Lacibacter sediminis: one gene and its partner. The protein of the gene in region 1 binds, or shares a complex with, the protein of each later gene. Links are inferred from orthologs where the notes say so. Each region holds a gene or a part of one and is shown on either strand. Other genes may lie near its edges. The genes, in order: mfd and uvrA.

The links.
Region 2: the proteins of mfd (region 1) and uvrA are in contact, whole or in part, in a crystal structure (PDB 4DFC), measured with the Escherichia coli proteins. The link is inferred for Lacibacter sediminis from one-to-one orthologs.

What each region holds. Positions count from the first base shown.
Region 1 is NZ_CP060007.1:4,398,525-4,406,977, reverse strand. What follows is about bases 1,375-5,367. They hold mfd (transcription-repair coupling factor), read left to right. Parts: upstream 1,375-1,711; coding sequence 1,712-5,167; downstream 5,168-5,367. Other genes in these bases: H4075_RS18750 (DUF4870 domain-containing protein), read left to right, coding at 5,335-5,367; H4075_RS18760 (S8 family serine peptidase), read right to left, coding at 1,375-1,627. Outside these bases: more of H4075_RS18760, read right to left, coding at 1-1,374; more of H4075_RS18750, read left to right, coding at 5,368-5,700; H4075_RS18745 (hypothetical protein), read left to right, coding at 5,824-6,480; H4075_RS18740 (hypothetical protein), read right to left, coding at 6,547-6,744; gyrB (DNA topoisomerase (ATP-hydrolyzing) subunit B), read right to left, coding at 6,922-8,453. UniProt on the Escherichia coli protein: Couples transcription and DNA repair by recognizing RNA polymerase (RNAP) stalled at DNA lesions. Mediates ATP-dependent release of RNAP and its truncated transcript from the DNA, and recruitment of nucleotide excision repair machinery to the damaged site.
Region 2 is NZ_CP060007.1:1,372,010-1,379,837, forward strand. Bases 1,785-5,152 are described here. They hold uvrA (excinuclease ABC subunit UvrA), read right to left. Parts: upstream 4,820-5,152; coding sequence 1,985-4,819; downstream 1,785-1,984. Other genes in these bases: H4075_RS06010 (hypothetical protein), read left to right, coding at 5,105-5,152. Also shown: H4075_RS05995 (GNAT family N-acetyltransferase), read left to right, coding at 1-180; H4075_RS06000 (hypothetical protein), read left to right, coding at 337-1,332; more of H4075_RS06010, read left to right, coding at 5,153-5,563; H4075_RS06015 (O-acetylhomoserine aminocarboxypropyltransferase/cysteine synthase family protein), read left to right, coding at 6,191-7,516; H4075_RS06020 (homoserine O-acetyltransferase family protein), read left to right, coding at 7,669-7,828. UniProt on the Escherichia coli protein: The UvrABC repair system catalyzes the recognition and processing of DNA lesions. UvrA is an ATPase and a DNA-binding protein. A damage recognition complex composed of 2 UvrA and 2 UvrB subunits scans DNA for abnormalities.

The DNA of each region.
Region 1 (8,453 bases):
CAGTTGAAAGAGTACCGGTGAAGTATCGGTTATTTTCTAACACTTCAACTGCTCTGCGTGAATTCACAAGCCCAAACCCATAACCATAATCTGGTCCGGCATTACCTCTGTCATCTGCTGAGTTACAAAGCACAGCTTTTAATAAAGCAGATTTTGGAAGAGCATTAGCATGCAGTTTTTTGTAACGTTCGGTAAGCAATGCCCAAACGCCCGCGACAAATGGAGATGAAAAACTTGTACCAAAGCCCTGGTTATAAGTGTTGTTAGCATTTGTTGAAAATACGCTCACGCCACTGGCGGTTATTTCTGGTTTTAAGCGCCCATCTTCAACAGGTCCTTTGCTTGAACTGAGATTTAATGCATCAGTTCCAACGTGATAATCGGCTACGTCTAGAACATTCTTACCAACCTGGTAACCGCTTTTTATGGTTGCGAATGAAATCGGGTATCCGGAACAGGTACGGCCGCCGTCGTTGCCAGCCGAAAAAATATGTTGGAGAAAGGGATTGTTATAGATCTGTTGATCAACATAAACACTCAATTCATTGTAATCACTGTTCCCGGGACAACCAGCCAAACCAGTGAAATAAGAATTGTTGGTAACTGTCATTCCAAAATCAGTAAAATAGGTTGCAGATTTTGTAAGTATATAATCATACAGGTCAACGATCAATAAGCTACTGGGTGCAACACCTTTATATCTTTCCTCAATAAGCCCATCGCCACCAACAACACCTGTTACCATGCGTCCATGATTGTTTGTTATGAAAGAAGGATTTCTGTTCAATACATTTTTTGTATTATCTAGATGTGCCGGATCTGCATTATCTCCAATACCTACTGTGGTTCCAAGTCCGCTCAGATTTCTTCCTGCAACTTCTGAATTTGTAAGATTCGTTAACCCAAATAATCCTCTTTCACGCTGGTTAAGCGGAGTCGGTTGCAGAAAAGATGCATTCATGAACGATACAAAAGGTAGGTTGCTGACAGCCGTAATATTTTTTGCAGGAATGTTCACCTGTGCAAGTCCTTGGTTAAGGAAATCTGATTTTGTGAGTACAACTTCATAGCCTGCAAGTGTTTCTTTTACTTCATTCCATTTTATTCCCTGTTGCAATTGAAGATTAATTAACAATATTGTTTGAGGTTGCTGCAACGGCAACAGCGTATTCAACTCACGGCCAAGCTTAGCCGAACCGGGCATGTTGATCATTGCCCGTACGCCCGTGCCAAAAAGCTGCGAAAACATGGGCATTCTTTTCATTCTCACCTGGTAGCTATTATCAGGTAAGTAGGATAACAATTCAATTCCCATTCCCTTTAATGCAAGTTGCTGAGTATTTGTAACAGGTTTTTCAAAGGCAAGTACAATGTATGTCCATTCTCCAAAACGACCTTTTCTGAATTCCTTTGTGATTGTTTCTGCCTCCATATTTCCCTGAATGGCTACATCACCTGCTTTTAAGCGGAGTGTGGTGATTTTCTTTTGTGCAATTAATGAGTTGATGCTGCACAGTAAAACAGTTAGCAGAAAGGCTTTTTTCATGTTTCTGAACAGGTAAGTAAAATGGAGTAATTGCCTGAATGAACAAGAGTATGGCTGTACATACGGATGGCGGTAATTCATGAAGTAGGTTTTACAGATTTGGATTCGGTTCAAAAATAGGCATTCTTTCCCGAAAAAGAAAGCCTTCCGAACAATCAGACATGCATGAAAATACTTCTTCCAACCGTATCTTTGCCGCCTGTGAATTTTGAGTTGTTGCAGAAAAAATTTAATGATGATCCCCGCCTTTTTCAACTGGCGGACAGGCTTTCTTTTTCCCAAACTCAACGGATCTATCTAAAAAACCTTTTGGGAAGCTCATCACAGTTTGTGGCAGCTTCGGTTTTCAATCATTCTTCGCTTGAGCAATTCAACCATGTGTTTATCGTAAACGACTCGGAAGAAGCTGCTTACTTCCACAATTCGCTGGAAAGTATCACCAACGAACTCAACCTGTTTTATTTCCCATCCTCATTCAAGCATCCAAAGAATTTTCGGTTACTCAATTCCTCGCATGTGATGTTGCGTACGGAAGCATTGACGAAATTTTCAATGCCTACCGGTCAGCGGGTTGGAGCAATTGTTACTTACCCCGATGCGTTGTTTGAAAAAGTAGTGTTGCCAAAGAAACTGCAAGGCAATATGCTGCTCATCAAAACCAACGACACGTTAGACGTTGATAATATGATGGGCTTTTTGGTTGATCTTGGTTTTGAACGAACCGATTTTGTGTATCAGCCCGGGCAGTTTGCAGTACGTGGTGGTATCCTCGATATTTATTCGTTCGGCAATGAAAAGCCCTATCGTTTGGAATTGTTTGGGAATGATGTAGACAGCATCCGCATCTTCGATCCGGAAACGCAGTTGAGTGAACGACGATTGGCGCAGGTAAGTATTATTCCGAATGTGGAAACACAATTTGAAAGTGGCGAGAAAGTTTCGCTGTTTGAATTTTTACCGGAGAATACGATTGTATGGGTGAAGGATTTTGATGTGATGAAGGAGCGACTGCTCACTATGGAAGAAGACATGGAGCAGTTCTTGAAATTGCCGGTTTCCAAACAGGAGCGTGATGAAGATGAGCGTTTGGAAAAAATTGATCTCAACGAACAGGATTTCATCACTGCAGCAATTGTTGAAGAGCAGATCAAACAACATCATACCATTGAGTTTGGTTACGAACCACACTTGTTGAATACAGTTGAAGAGAAGAACAGATTTGAAATTGAATATCATACCAAACATCAGCCGGCATTTAATCGGCAGTTTGAATTATTAATAAGTGATTTGAAAAGTTGGGGTACGAAAAAATTTGAAACATTCATCTTCGCAGAAAATCCAAAACAGCTTGAACGACTTCACAGCATCTTTGCTGATTTGAAAGCAGAGATTCCTTTCACGCCAATTGCATTAGCTATTCATGAAGGATTTATAGATGAAGATTTGAAAGTGATCTGCTATACCGATCACGAAATTTTCCAGCGTTATCATAAGTACAAAGTCAAACAGGCATATAACAAGAGCAAGGCACTTACCATTCGTGCATTAAAAGAATTACAGCCCGGTGATTATGTAACGCATATCGATCACGGCGTTGGAACATACAGTGGTTTGCAGAAAATCGAAGTGAATGGTGTAATGCAGGAGGCAGTGCGTTTGATCTATAAAGACAGTGATATCCTTTATGTCAATATCAACTCACTGCACAAAATCTCGAAGTACACAGGCAAGGAGGGAAGTGTGCCGAAGATCAATAAACTGGGCAGCGATGCATGGCAGCGGTTAAAAGAAAAGACGAAAACGAAAGTAAAAGAGATTGCTTTTGATCTTATTCAATTGTATGCACAACGTAAAGCACAACAAGGATTTCAACATACGCCGGATAGTTATCTGCAAACAGAACTGGAGGCTTCATTTATGTATGAAGATACGCCAGATCAAAGTAAAGCAACAGCCGATGTAAAAAAAGATATGGAAGCACCATCACCCATGGATCGTCTGGTGTGTGGAGATGTGGGCTTTGGTAAAACAGAGATTGCCGTTCGTGCTGCATTTAAAACGGTATGTGATGGAAAGCAGGCTGCTATCATGGTGCCCACAACCATTCTCGCCTATCAGCATTATAAAACATTCCAGGAACGTTTGAAAGATTTTCCTGTAACAGTTGATTATGTGAACCGTTTCAAATCGGCAAAAGAGAAAAAGGAAACCTATCAGAAATTACAGGAAGGAAAAGTAGACATCATTGTTGGCACACATGCGTTATTGGCCAAGGATGTAAAGTTTAAAGATCTTGGTTTGCTGGTTGTGGATGAAGAACAAAAGTTCGGTGTGGGGCATAAGGAGAAGATCAAAACGTTGAAGACGAATGTGGATTCACTTACACTAACTGCAACACCTATTCCACGTACGTTGCAGTTTAGTTTAATGGGGGCAAGGGATCTCAGCATCATGAATACGCCGCCTCCCAACCGTCAGCCCATACAGACCGAAGTGCAGGTGTTCCAGGAAGATTTTATCCGTGATGCGATCTATTTTGAAACGGAGCGTGGCGGACAGGTCTTTTTCATTCACAATCGAATTGCAGGGTTGGCTGAAATGGCTGCCATTATTCAACGTTTGTGTCCTGACCTCAGCATTGGTTTTGCACACGGACAAATGGAAGGTCACGATCTTGAAGAGCGCATCTTCGATTTTATCGGCAAAAAATATGATGTGTTGGTTTGCACGAACATTGTTGAAAGCGGTGTTGATATTCCCAATGTGAACACCATCATGATCAACAATGCACACCAGTTTGGTTTAAGTGATCTGCACCAGTTGCGTGGACGTGTAGGCCGAAGCAACAAAAAAGCATTTTGTTATTTGCTTGCTCCTCCTATGAGTACACTGCCAAACGATTCGAGAAAACGTTTGCAAACATTAGAACAGCATAGTGAGTTGGGAAGCGGTTTCCAGATTGCCATGCGTGATCTTGATATACGTGGTGCAGGTAATATGCTCGGTGGTGAACAAAGTGGTTTCATGGCCGAGATCGGTTTTGAAATGTATCAGAAGGTGTTGGACGAAGCTATCCGTGAATTGAAACGCACGAAGTTCCGTGAACTCTTTAAAGAAGAAATTCAGCAACAGGAAAACTATGTGAAGGATTGTGTAATTGATACCGATCTTGAGATTTTGATTCCGGATGCATACGTAGAAAGTATTGCAGAACGTTTGAGTTTGTATACAAGATTGGATAACTGTGAAACCGAAGATGATTTGATCGAATTCCATAAAGAGCTCATCGATCGTTTTGGCCCCATCCCATCGCAGGTAGAGGATCTGTTTACAACTGTGCGTTGCCGTAAGCTGGCGGTTGAACTTGGCTTCGAAAAAATGACACTGAAAGAACAAACACTTCGTTGCTACTTCATCAATAATCCTGATTCGCCTTATTTTGAATCATCGGTATTTCAGGGTATCATGCAGTTTGTGCAAACTTCACTCAACAAAGCACAACTGAAACAAACCGGCAAACTGTTCCTGTTGGTTGTTCGTGATATGGAAGGCATGGAAGCACTACTTCGCCTGTTAACCCGTATGCATGCCGCCGTGGTGGAAAAGCCGGTTACTGCATAAGCTTTCTCATCGACAGATTTTTCCATTTTTATCAAGCCGGAAAACTTCCAACTGAATAAATGGGTAGTTTTTCTAAATCCACCCAATTTCTTCTTATTTTTAATTGTACAAAGTTGCTGTTTCTTCCGTCTTTAACCGATCATTTTTAAAGCATTAAACCTTCATTCATGGAACAAAACTTTGCAAATTCGAGTGAGATCAGGTACGCACAGGTAAGCAGCGATGAACGATCTATCGCTATTCTCACACATGTACTATCCATCTTCTTTTCCATCCTCGCTCCTTTAATCATATATCTTGTAAAAAGGAATGAATCACGTTATGTAGGTGAGCATGCCAAAGAAGCATTGAATTTCGGAATCAGCGTGGTTATCTATTGCATCATCTGCATACCACTGATATTTATAATCATAGGTATTTTCTTTTTGATTGCTATTGGTATAGGTTCGCTTATTATTTACATCATTGCGGCCGTAAAAGCGGCTGATGATGTGTTGTACCGTTATCCATTCACCATCCGTTTCATCAAGTAGTTTTACTTTTTTTAAGTTAATTCATTGATAAAGGCTTTCATAAACGAAAGCCTTTATTAATTTTGGTACTGCAATTGTTCCAATATCTATGACACATTGTATTATTCAATTAAAACCGAGCTTATGAAACAAGTTCTACTCTTGATTTCTCTCTCATTACTGATCAACTCCTGCGCAAGAAAACGAATGATGGAAAGGGTGCAGCAATATAACATCCGTACCATTGCTATTCTTCCTGCTCAGTTAGAAGTAACCGGAAACATTCCAAAGAAATTAACGCCTGAACAGGTAAATGAGATGATTGAAAGAAACAGCACGTTTCTAAACCGTGCTTTGTACATCGACCTGGTGCAGTATGTTGATACACGTTTGCGTCGCTACTCGCAGGTTCAATTTCAAAGCTCGGAGCGTACTAAAAAACTATTGGAGGAAAAAGGCATTACTGATTCTGCATCCTGGCAAATGGATCCTGCAGAGCTTTCGAAAATACTGGGTGTTGACGCAGTGGTATCAACCAAGGTAACGCAGAACCATATTCTCAGTAATGAAGTGGCAATGGGTGTTGATGTGGTAGGTGGTATTCTTAACCGTACTGTTCCGGGTATTGGTGTGCCAACGGGAATGGCCCGTACAAGTGATATGTTTGTGAGTAGTGCTCTTGTGAAAGAAGGTTATACCGTGTGGAGCACACGATTTACCAACCAGACAGATTGGAACTATCCATTTCAGCAATCCATTCAAAATGTAACAAGAGCTATTGCAAGAAGATTTCCTTTATAAAGAATCCTGTCAATAAAAAAGTCGTTCCACGTTAGCGGAACGACTTTTTTTATGGGTAGAATAAGATTAATCCCAGCCTTTTTTTGCAGTGCCTGCAGCAATTGCAGCCAGAGCTTTTGCTTCGCCTAATAAGGCAGTAAGTTTGTTACCTTTTCCATCATCACCTTTAGCAATGTATCCACCTTTAGCTGTACGCTCAACTACTGCATTCTGGATAGGAACGTTCTTTTCTTTTGTCTTTACGTTATACGCTGTTAATTCCATAATTTAATTTTTTATGAGGGGGTTAGTTAATAATTACCGTCACTCGGTTCGGGCTAAAGTACAGATTTTCGCTAAAAAAGGACTTAAAATGCTTTCCACAGCCGCTATGCATTGAAAATCAATAAAAAAGCGACCCGGATTGACGGGCCGCTCGTATGATTTGTATAAAATTCCGCCTTAAATGTCAAGGTTTGCGTACTTGGCGTGGCTTTCAATAAACTCCCTTCTTGGAGCAACTTCATCGCCCATAAGCATGCTGAATACCCTGTCGGCCTCCGCTGCACTTTCAATCGTAACCATCTTCAGCGCACGTGTGCCCGGGTTCATGGTTGTTTCCCATAACTGGTCGGCATTCATTTCACCCAAACCTTTGTATCGTTGTACGCCCACACTGTCTTCTTTACCTGCACCAAATTGTGCAACGTACGCTTTGCGTTCTTCTTCATTCCATGCGTAAGCCATTTCCTTTCCTTTCTTCACCTGGTATAACGGTGGCTGTGCGAGATAGAGATAACCCTGCTCAACAATCGCCGTCATATAACGGAAGAAAAAAGTAAGGATCAATGTGGCGATATGACTACCATCCACATCGGCATCGGTCATGATGATGATCTTGTGATAACGAAGCTTGCTGATGTCTAACGCTTTTGGATCTTCAGGAGTACCCATCTTTACACCAAGAGCTGTAAACATATTCCGGATCTCTTCGTTATCGTAGATCTTATGCTCCATTGCTTTCTCTACGTTCAATATCTTACCACGTAAAGGAAGAATGGCCTGGAAACTACGGTCACGGCCTTGCTTGGCAGTACCACCTGCCGAATCACCTTCGACTAAATATAATTCGCAACGTTCAGGATCACGATCAGAACAATCAGCCAGTTTACCCGGCAAACCGCCACCGCTTAATACGGTTTTACGTTGCACCAGTTCACGTGCTTTCTTAGCTGCTGCTCTTGCCTGTGCCGCAAGGATAATTTTTTGAACGATGTTCTTTGCTTCTCTTGGATTTTCTTCGAGATAAGCTTCCAGTGTGCGGCTTACAGATGTTTCCACAATACCACTTACTTCACTGTTGCCGAGCTTGGTTTTTGTTTGACCTTCAAACTGTGGTTCAGGAACCTTTACTGAAATGATAGCAGTTAAACCTTCACGGAAATCATCTCCTTCAACATCTACTTTTGCTTTTTCAAACAAGCCTTCTTTTTTTCCGTATGATGTAAACACCCTCGTAATTGATCTGCGGAAACCGGTTACGTGTGTACCTCCTTCAATGGTGTTGATGTTGTTTACATATGAAAAGATATGTTCACTGTACGAGTCATTATACACCATGGCAACTTCTACTGCTACATTACTCTCAGGGTCATGACCATCCATGTAGATCACTTGAGGTAACAGTGGACTGCGTTTGCCATTCTTCTCAATCAATTCTACAAATTCAGTGATACCACCTTCGCTGAAGAATGTGTTACTGTAAGTTGCACCGTTCTCATCCACTTCACGAAGATCGTTGAGGATAATGCGGATGCCTTTATTCAAAAACGATAATTCACGTAAACGTGCTTCAAGAATTTCTTTTTTATAAACAGATGCGGTGAAGATGGTCGTATCGGGCCAGAAATGAACCCTTGTACCCGTAATATCGCTTACACCTGCTTCACGAACAGGATACTGAGGAACACCAATGCGATATTCCTGCTCAAATA
Region 2 (7,828 bases), 3.0 Mb from region 1 along the record:
TTGATGCAGATTGCTATTCAGCAGTGCAAAGAGCTATTTGGAAATACAGATATCAAAATTGGAGCACAGTTTTACCTGTTTAAGTTTTATTCATCACTCGGTTTTGAGCAAACAAGTGAGATTTATCTGGAAGATAATATTGAGCATATAGAAATGATTCGGAATTGTGAAAAGGAATAGGTAATTTTACTTAACACCACAAGTAAAACTGCTTAAAAGCCTATGTCAGTAAGGGTTTCCACCGATAATGAGAAAGAAAAAATTTTGAACTTCAGAATTAGTTCTCTAATATTGCCTTGTCGTATCCAATACAAGAAAAACCAAACATCCGATTCTATGAAACTACGTACATTGTACATTTCCCTGTACGCATTACTGCTTATGCTAAGCAGCATTCAAGAACTGAATGCACAGATTGGATTATCTTCTGCAAATTCCCGTTTTGAAATTGGTTTAGATTTAGGCCCGATGAGTTTTCTTGGTGACCTTGGTGGTAACCGTGGAAGAGGAGGCTATGGCCCTAAAGACAACAATCTTCCTGTAACGAATGCGATCATTGGTATTTCTGCTTCTTATTATCCTGCAGAGTGGATTGGGTTCCGTTTGTCAGGTAACTATGGTAAAATGGAAGGTGATGATCGCCTGGTAAAACAAAAGCAACCGGCTGATACATGGGAAGGTTCAAGAAAATACAGGAACCTTACATTCCGCTCACCTTTATACGAAGCTTACGCCGCACTTGAAATTTATCCTACAGCATTTATCAGCTTAAAGAACGGATCAGGGTTACCACGTTTCCGTCCATATGGTATCGTTGGCTTCGGTGTGTTTAAATTTAAGCCACAGGGCTTGTATAAAGATCCTGCAGGTAATGAATCATGGATCGATCTGAAACCACTCCGTTTAGAAGGACAAGGAATGGTTGAAACAGGAATTCCTGAATACAGTCTAGTGAATTATGCTATTCCAATGGGCGTAGGCATCAAATATGATATTACTGAACGTGTAACATTTGCAGTTGAACTTATCCATCGCAAAACAGGTAGTGATTATATTGATGATGTAAGTAATAAATTTATTGATCCGGCCTTGTTCGATCAATACTTGACACCAACACAGGCAACGTATGCTAAATACCTGGCCAATCCAAGTTCATTTTATCCGAATTCAAATCCGGCTTATACTCCTTACCGCACCGGTAAGAAAAGAGGTAACCCATTAAAAAATGATTCTTATTTCTCCAGTACATTCAGACTTACGTGGAAGATCGGCGATGTTTATGCCGACTGGTTCCGAAATAAGAACTCAATGAAATGTCCGCAATACTTTTAGCGAATTATTTTTATCCATACCCATACCCAAATCCCTAAAAAATGAAAACTGAAATCCCCAAAACAAAAGCAAGAGCGCTATCTAACAATCCCGAGCTGACTATTTGGTTACTTCGTGTAGGATTAGTTACACTCTATGTAGTACTCTACATCTTTAAGAAAAAACTCTATCTATAACTTCTTAAGCAAAGTATGCAATAAACGTTAGTCCGTACCCTTCTCATAATGTTCCAATCCTGTGAAAATCCAGTGAGAACCAGCGACCGATATTTATTTCACCATGCTTTGCTTATTCTTTTAATTACATCAACTATCAATATGTAAACTCTTTGAACAAAGTATGCAATAAACGTTAATCCGTACCCCTTTTCTCAATTTTATCTAATCTTGAGAAAAAGAAAAAGAGAACCAGATCGATATTTATTTCACCATGCTTTGTTCATTTTTTTTCCAGTGTAAACCAAGACAATTTCCAATGATTTGGCAAAGTATGTAATAAACGTTAGTCCGAAACCCTTTCTCAAGTTTCCAATCCTGTGAAAATCTAAAGAGAGAACCCTGGACGGATATTTATTTCATCATGCTTTGCTTTGTTTCTCTTGGTCCGTACTCTATCCTGTTGCCCCCCATTGGTTCGGGGGGCTTTTTTTTACCTATAATTCAACCTTTAAAAATCTTGCGGTGTGACTTGCTTTACAGTTGAGTAATTCTTCGGGTGTTCCTTCAAACAAAATTTCACCACCACCATCACCACCTTCGGGTCCTAAATCAATTATATGATCAGCAACTTTTATTACATCCATATTGTGCTCAATTACTAATACTGTATTGCCTCTATCGGTTAATTTATTCAATACATCAAGCAAGTGTTGAATATCCTGGAAGTGTAAACCTGTAGTTGGCTCATCGAGAATATAAAATGTTTTGCCGGTATCTTTCTTTGCAAGTTCGGTTGATAGTTTTACACGTTGCGCTTCTCCACCACTTAACGTAACAGCACTTTGGCCGAGTGTGATGTAACCAAGTCCAACATCTTCCAATACTTTTATTTTGCGATAGAGGTATGGAACAGGTTGAAAGAATTCAACTGCTTCTTCAACTGTCATATCCAACACATCAGCAATTGATTTTCCTTTGTAACGGATTTCAAGTGTTTCACGATTGTAACGTTTGCCATTACATTTTTCACAATGCACATATACATCAGGTAAGAAATTCATTTCAATTACACGCATACCACCGCCTTCACATACGTCGCATCTTCCTGTTTTTACATTAAAAGAAAAACGACCTGCATTATAACCCCTGATCTTTGCTTCAGGCACTGCAGAAAATAATGTTCTGATCTCAGTAAAGAAACCGCAATAGGTGGCGGGATTACTTCTTGGTGTTCGTCCAATAGGCGACTGATCAATTTCAATCACCTTATCAATATGTTCCAATCCTTTAATGCTTTTGTAAGGCATTGGATTTGCTTTTGACTCATAGCAATATTTGCTGAGAATAGGATAGAGTGTTTCGTTGATGAGTGTACTCTTGCCACTGCCACTAACACCCGTAACAACAATCAGTTTGCCCAATGGAAATTTCGCACTCACGTTGTTGAGATTGTTACCACTTGCTCCTTTTAATTCGATGTGTTTGCCATTGCCTTTTCTTCGTTCTGTTGGAACGGCAATTGATTTGATCCCGTTTAAATATTTGGCAGTATCACTTTTTGATTCGAGCACATCTTTTGGTGATCCGGCAGATACAATTGTTCCACCATGTTTACCAGCTTGCGGACCAACATCAATCAAATGATCAGCCGCAAGCATGATGTCTTTATCATGTTCAACTACCAACACGCTGTTACCAACGTCACGAAGATTTTTTAATGCTTCGATCAACCGATGATTATCACGTTGATGCAAACCAATACTCGGTTCATCTAAAATATAAGTGATGCCCTGCAGTTGAGATCCGATCTGCGTTGCCAAACGTATACGCTGACTTTCGCCACCGCTTAGCGTTCTGCTCGAACGATTTAATGTTAGATAAGTTAAACCAACATTCAATAAAAACTGTAATCGTTCCCTGATCTCCTTCAACACATCTTTGGCGATTGCTGCCTGTTTATTACTGATGCGTAATTCCAGTCCGTCAAACCAGGCAGCAAGATTATCAAGATTGAGTTCACTTAACTCAGCAATATTGCGGTCTTCAATTTTAAACCAGAGACTTTCTTTTTTCAATCTGGCGCCATTGCAGCTGCCACATGTTTGTAATGTCATGAATTGTGTCACCCATTCACGCAAACCTTCTGTGCTTTGTGCAGAAACAAACCAACGCTTCAACATGGGGATGATGCCTTCGTAACTGCCAGTGTATTCATGCGGAACCGTTTCATCACTTGCATCAACTTCCAATGTTGCACTGATATTTTTATCACCGAATAATAACAGGTCCAGTTGCTCTTTTGGAAGATTCTTTACCGGCACATCTAATTTAATCTTATACTTTTTTGCAAAAGCGATCACTTGTTGAAACACACTCGCATCTCTTTCTTCACCCAGTGGAGCAATGCCACCTTCTTTTACAGTTAGTGTTTGATCAGGAAGTACTAACTCCATATCAATTGTGTAAACATTACCCAATCCTTTGCAGGTTGGGCATGCGCCATAAGGAGAGTTAAATGAGAATGCATTGGGTGATGGTTCTTCATAACTCAGCCCTGTATCCTCACACATCAATTGTTTTGAATAAGAAACAACGCCAGTCTTTTCTGTTTCAATGAACATCAGGTCTTTTCCGATCTTCAATGTTTGTTGTACACTTTGGCTGATGCGTACACGAAAATCGTCACTCACTTTTAAACGATCAACCACTACTTCAATATCGTGGATCTTATAACGATCGACCTGCATCTTTGGAGTAATATCCTGTATCTCACCATCAACCCTCACTTTTACATAACCTTTTTTACGGATGTCTTCAAATAATTCACGATAATGTCCTTTACGTCCACGAACCAACGGAGCAAGTAAAGAAACTTTCTGTCCATCAAAGCGATTAAAAATATTCTCTACAATTTCTTCTTCGCTCCACTTCACCATTTTCTTACCCGTGTTATACGAATAGGCATCACTTGCTCTTGCATAAAGAAGGCGAAGGAAATCATACACTTCAGTAATGGTGCCTACAGTTGAGCGTGGATTTTTATTAGTGGTCTTTTGTTCAATGGAAATAACAGGAGAGAGGCCCGTGATCTTATCAACATCAGGCCGCTCCATATCACCCACAAACTGCCGTGCATAAGCGCCAAATGTTTCCATGTAGCGGCGTTGGCCTTCGGCATAAATGGTATCGAATGCCAGCGATGATTTCCCACTTCCGCTGATACCGGTGATCACTACCAGTTTATTTTTAGGAATACTTACATCAATATTCTTGAGGTTGTGTACCCGTGCTCCCGATACTTCGATCTGATCATTAGTTGAGTCGCTCATAATTTTTCTCCTGCCGGTCGTTTACGACCGGACAGCGAATTTACCGTGAAATCCTTTACTAAAGTTATTAGGTTTTAGAATTGTCCTCCAATGGTTTTCAGAAGATTAGATGTTTAAACAAGCTAGGGACTTGAAGTAAGATACTTCAACGTAAATCGGTTAAGCCAATATTAATTAATTGTTATGTGGAAAACTAGGCTGTTTCGATATTTTGATTTGGCTCGCTTCATGCTAACTTAAACTTCAATTACGATCTGCCAATTATCAAAGCAAAAAACTTACACTATGGGTATAGCCGTTTACAACGCCGTTCCAATGATTCTTCACGACGGTCAGAGAGAACATCGCTTCACCTTAAAATTAAGCCCCGCCACCGAGAGCTTCCGCCTTGAAAGTGGAATGATCAAGCGCAGCATCTTCATTGGCAAACGCATGTTCAACCGTTTGTTCCAGTTTGTAAGAAACGAATATGGTTACACATTGGGACGCATTCAGTATGATGATGATCAAATGAAAAAAGGATCGGCAATTACGGAACAGCGTGACCAATTCAGGTTTACCATCAATGAACAGGATGGTATTGAAGTAATGCTGGAAAATGAAGCCGTACCACTAAAAAAGGTGTCAGCTACTATTCCGCTCCGTTACGAAAATGAGACAGAGAAAAAAGCGCACCTGCGTGCACTTATCCCGTCAGTACTTGCAGCATTGATTCTTACACGTGAAATACAACCGGCACTTTAACAACTGTTAGCCAAAGAAATTTTGCAGTTTGCAGTTTTTGCCGCTAACTTTGCAGCAGTTCTTTTAACACTGGTATTAAAATACCGGTTCGCTTATCAAGAAAGGCAGAGGGTAATGGCCCAATGAAGCCTTGGCAACCTCTCTCAATTGTTTTACAGTTGAAAGGAAGGTGCCAATTCCATCCTGAAAAGGGTAGATAAGTCAGATTTCAAGCTTAACAATGTTCAATTACATAGCAAAAGCTCATCTGATATTATCGGATGAGCTTTTTTGTTTTGAACAGGTTTGTTCTTACAACTGCTCTCCGTAAAATGTTTCTTAGATAGGTAAAAAAGAAAGGAGAAAAACAAAAAGCAGATGAAACAAACAAATGTTATTAAAAGCATTGACAAAACTTTTGCAAATGAGAATTTGCATAAATCAGTAAAGCCAACTACTTTTGTTAGCCATACATACTTCATGTACAACAGCAACAACAATACAAACATTTCTTTAACTGCAGCCATGCAGTGTTGTTGTATTTGTTGTATGCCGTAAGGCATACATATCTTTTCCGACCCTGCCTGTCAGGGAGGTACCACACACTTCTTCTTTTTTACTTAATTCTTCAATCATTAAATCTTAATTATGAGCAACACTCTTCGTTTTGAAACATTGCAATTGCATGCCGGTCAACAAATTGATCCAACAACAAAAGCACGTGCAGTGCCTATCTATCAAACAACTTCTTATGGTTTTGACAACAGCGAACACGCTGCTGATCTGTTTGGCTTAAGAGCATTTGGCAATATCTATACCCGTATCATGAACCCTACCACCGATGTGTTTGAACAACGCATTGCTGCACTTGAAGGTGGTGTAGCAGCATTGGCAGTTGGTAGCGGACAGGCTTCACAGTTTCTTGCACTCAATAATATTTTACAGGCAGGCGATAATTTTGTAACCACTACTTATTTATATGGTGGCACTTACAATCAGTTTAAGGTTGCATTCAAACGTTTAGGTATTGAAGCACGTTTTGCTGATGGTGATGATGCAGAAAGTTTTGTAAAGCATATTGATAAAAATACAAAAGCGATCTACCTGGAAACCATTGGTAATCCACGTCTGAATATTCCTGATTTCAAAAAATTTGCTGACTTAGCAAAAGAATATGATTTGCCATTGATCGTTGATAACACATTTGGTGCAGGTGGTTATTTATTCCGCCCCATTGAACATGGTGCCAACATTGTGGTTGAAAGTGCAACAAAATGGATCGGCGGACATGGTACTACTATCGGCGGTGTTATTGTTGACGGCGGTAACTACAATTGGGGCAACGGTAAGTTTCCTCAGTTTACTGAACCAAGTGAAGGCTATCATGGTTTAAAATTCTGGGATGTGTTTGGCGAAGGCAATCCACTTGGGTTACCAAACATCGCATTCATCATTCGTGCAAGAGTGGAAGGTTTGCGTGATTTTGGTTCTGCACAAAGCCCATTCAATTCATTTTTATTGTTGCAAGGGTTGGAGACATTGTCGCTTAGAGTACAAAGACATGTTGATAATGCACAGAAATTAGCAGAATGGCTGGAGCAACATCCATCTGTTGAATATGTATTATATCCAGGTTTGAAAAGTAATCCATATCATGAGCTGGCAAAAAAATATCTCACCAATGGATATGGTGGTGTATTACAGGTAGCGATTAAAGGTGGGAAAGAAAATGCTGCGAAGTTTATCAATTCATTGAAGCTGATCAGTCACTTAGCAAATGTGGGAGATGCAAAAACATTAGCGATTCATCCTGCAAGCACAACCCACGAGCAGTTAAGCGAAGCAGAACAAATTGCAAGTGGTGTTGCACCTAATCTCGTTCGTTTAAGCGTGGGTATTGAACATATTGATGATATTAAAGCAGACTTGGAACAGGCTTTTCAAAAAGTATTTGAAAAAGAATTGGTAGGATAGTTTTTTGTGACCAACGCAGGTGCTTCTGTGTGCCTGCGTTGTGTCATTCACTTATACGCTTTGCTCTTTTTTCAGCTGAATGACATACAGAACGATGCAGTGAGTGACACAACAACAGCTGATCCAATATTCAAAAAGATGATAAAATAGAAATGTCGACACAAATTTTTACATACAATAAACCATTCAGACTTGAGTCGGGAGCATTGCTCAATCAATATCATTTGGCCTATACAACGTTGGGTCAATTGAATGAAGCAAAAGACAATGCGGTATGGATCTTTCATGCATTAACTGCCAACAGCGATCCGT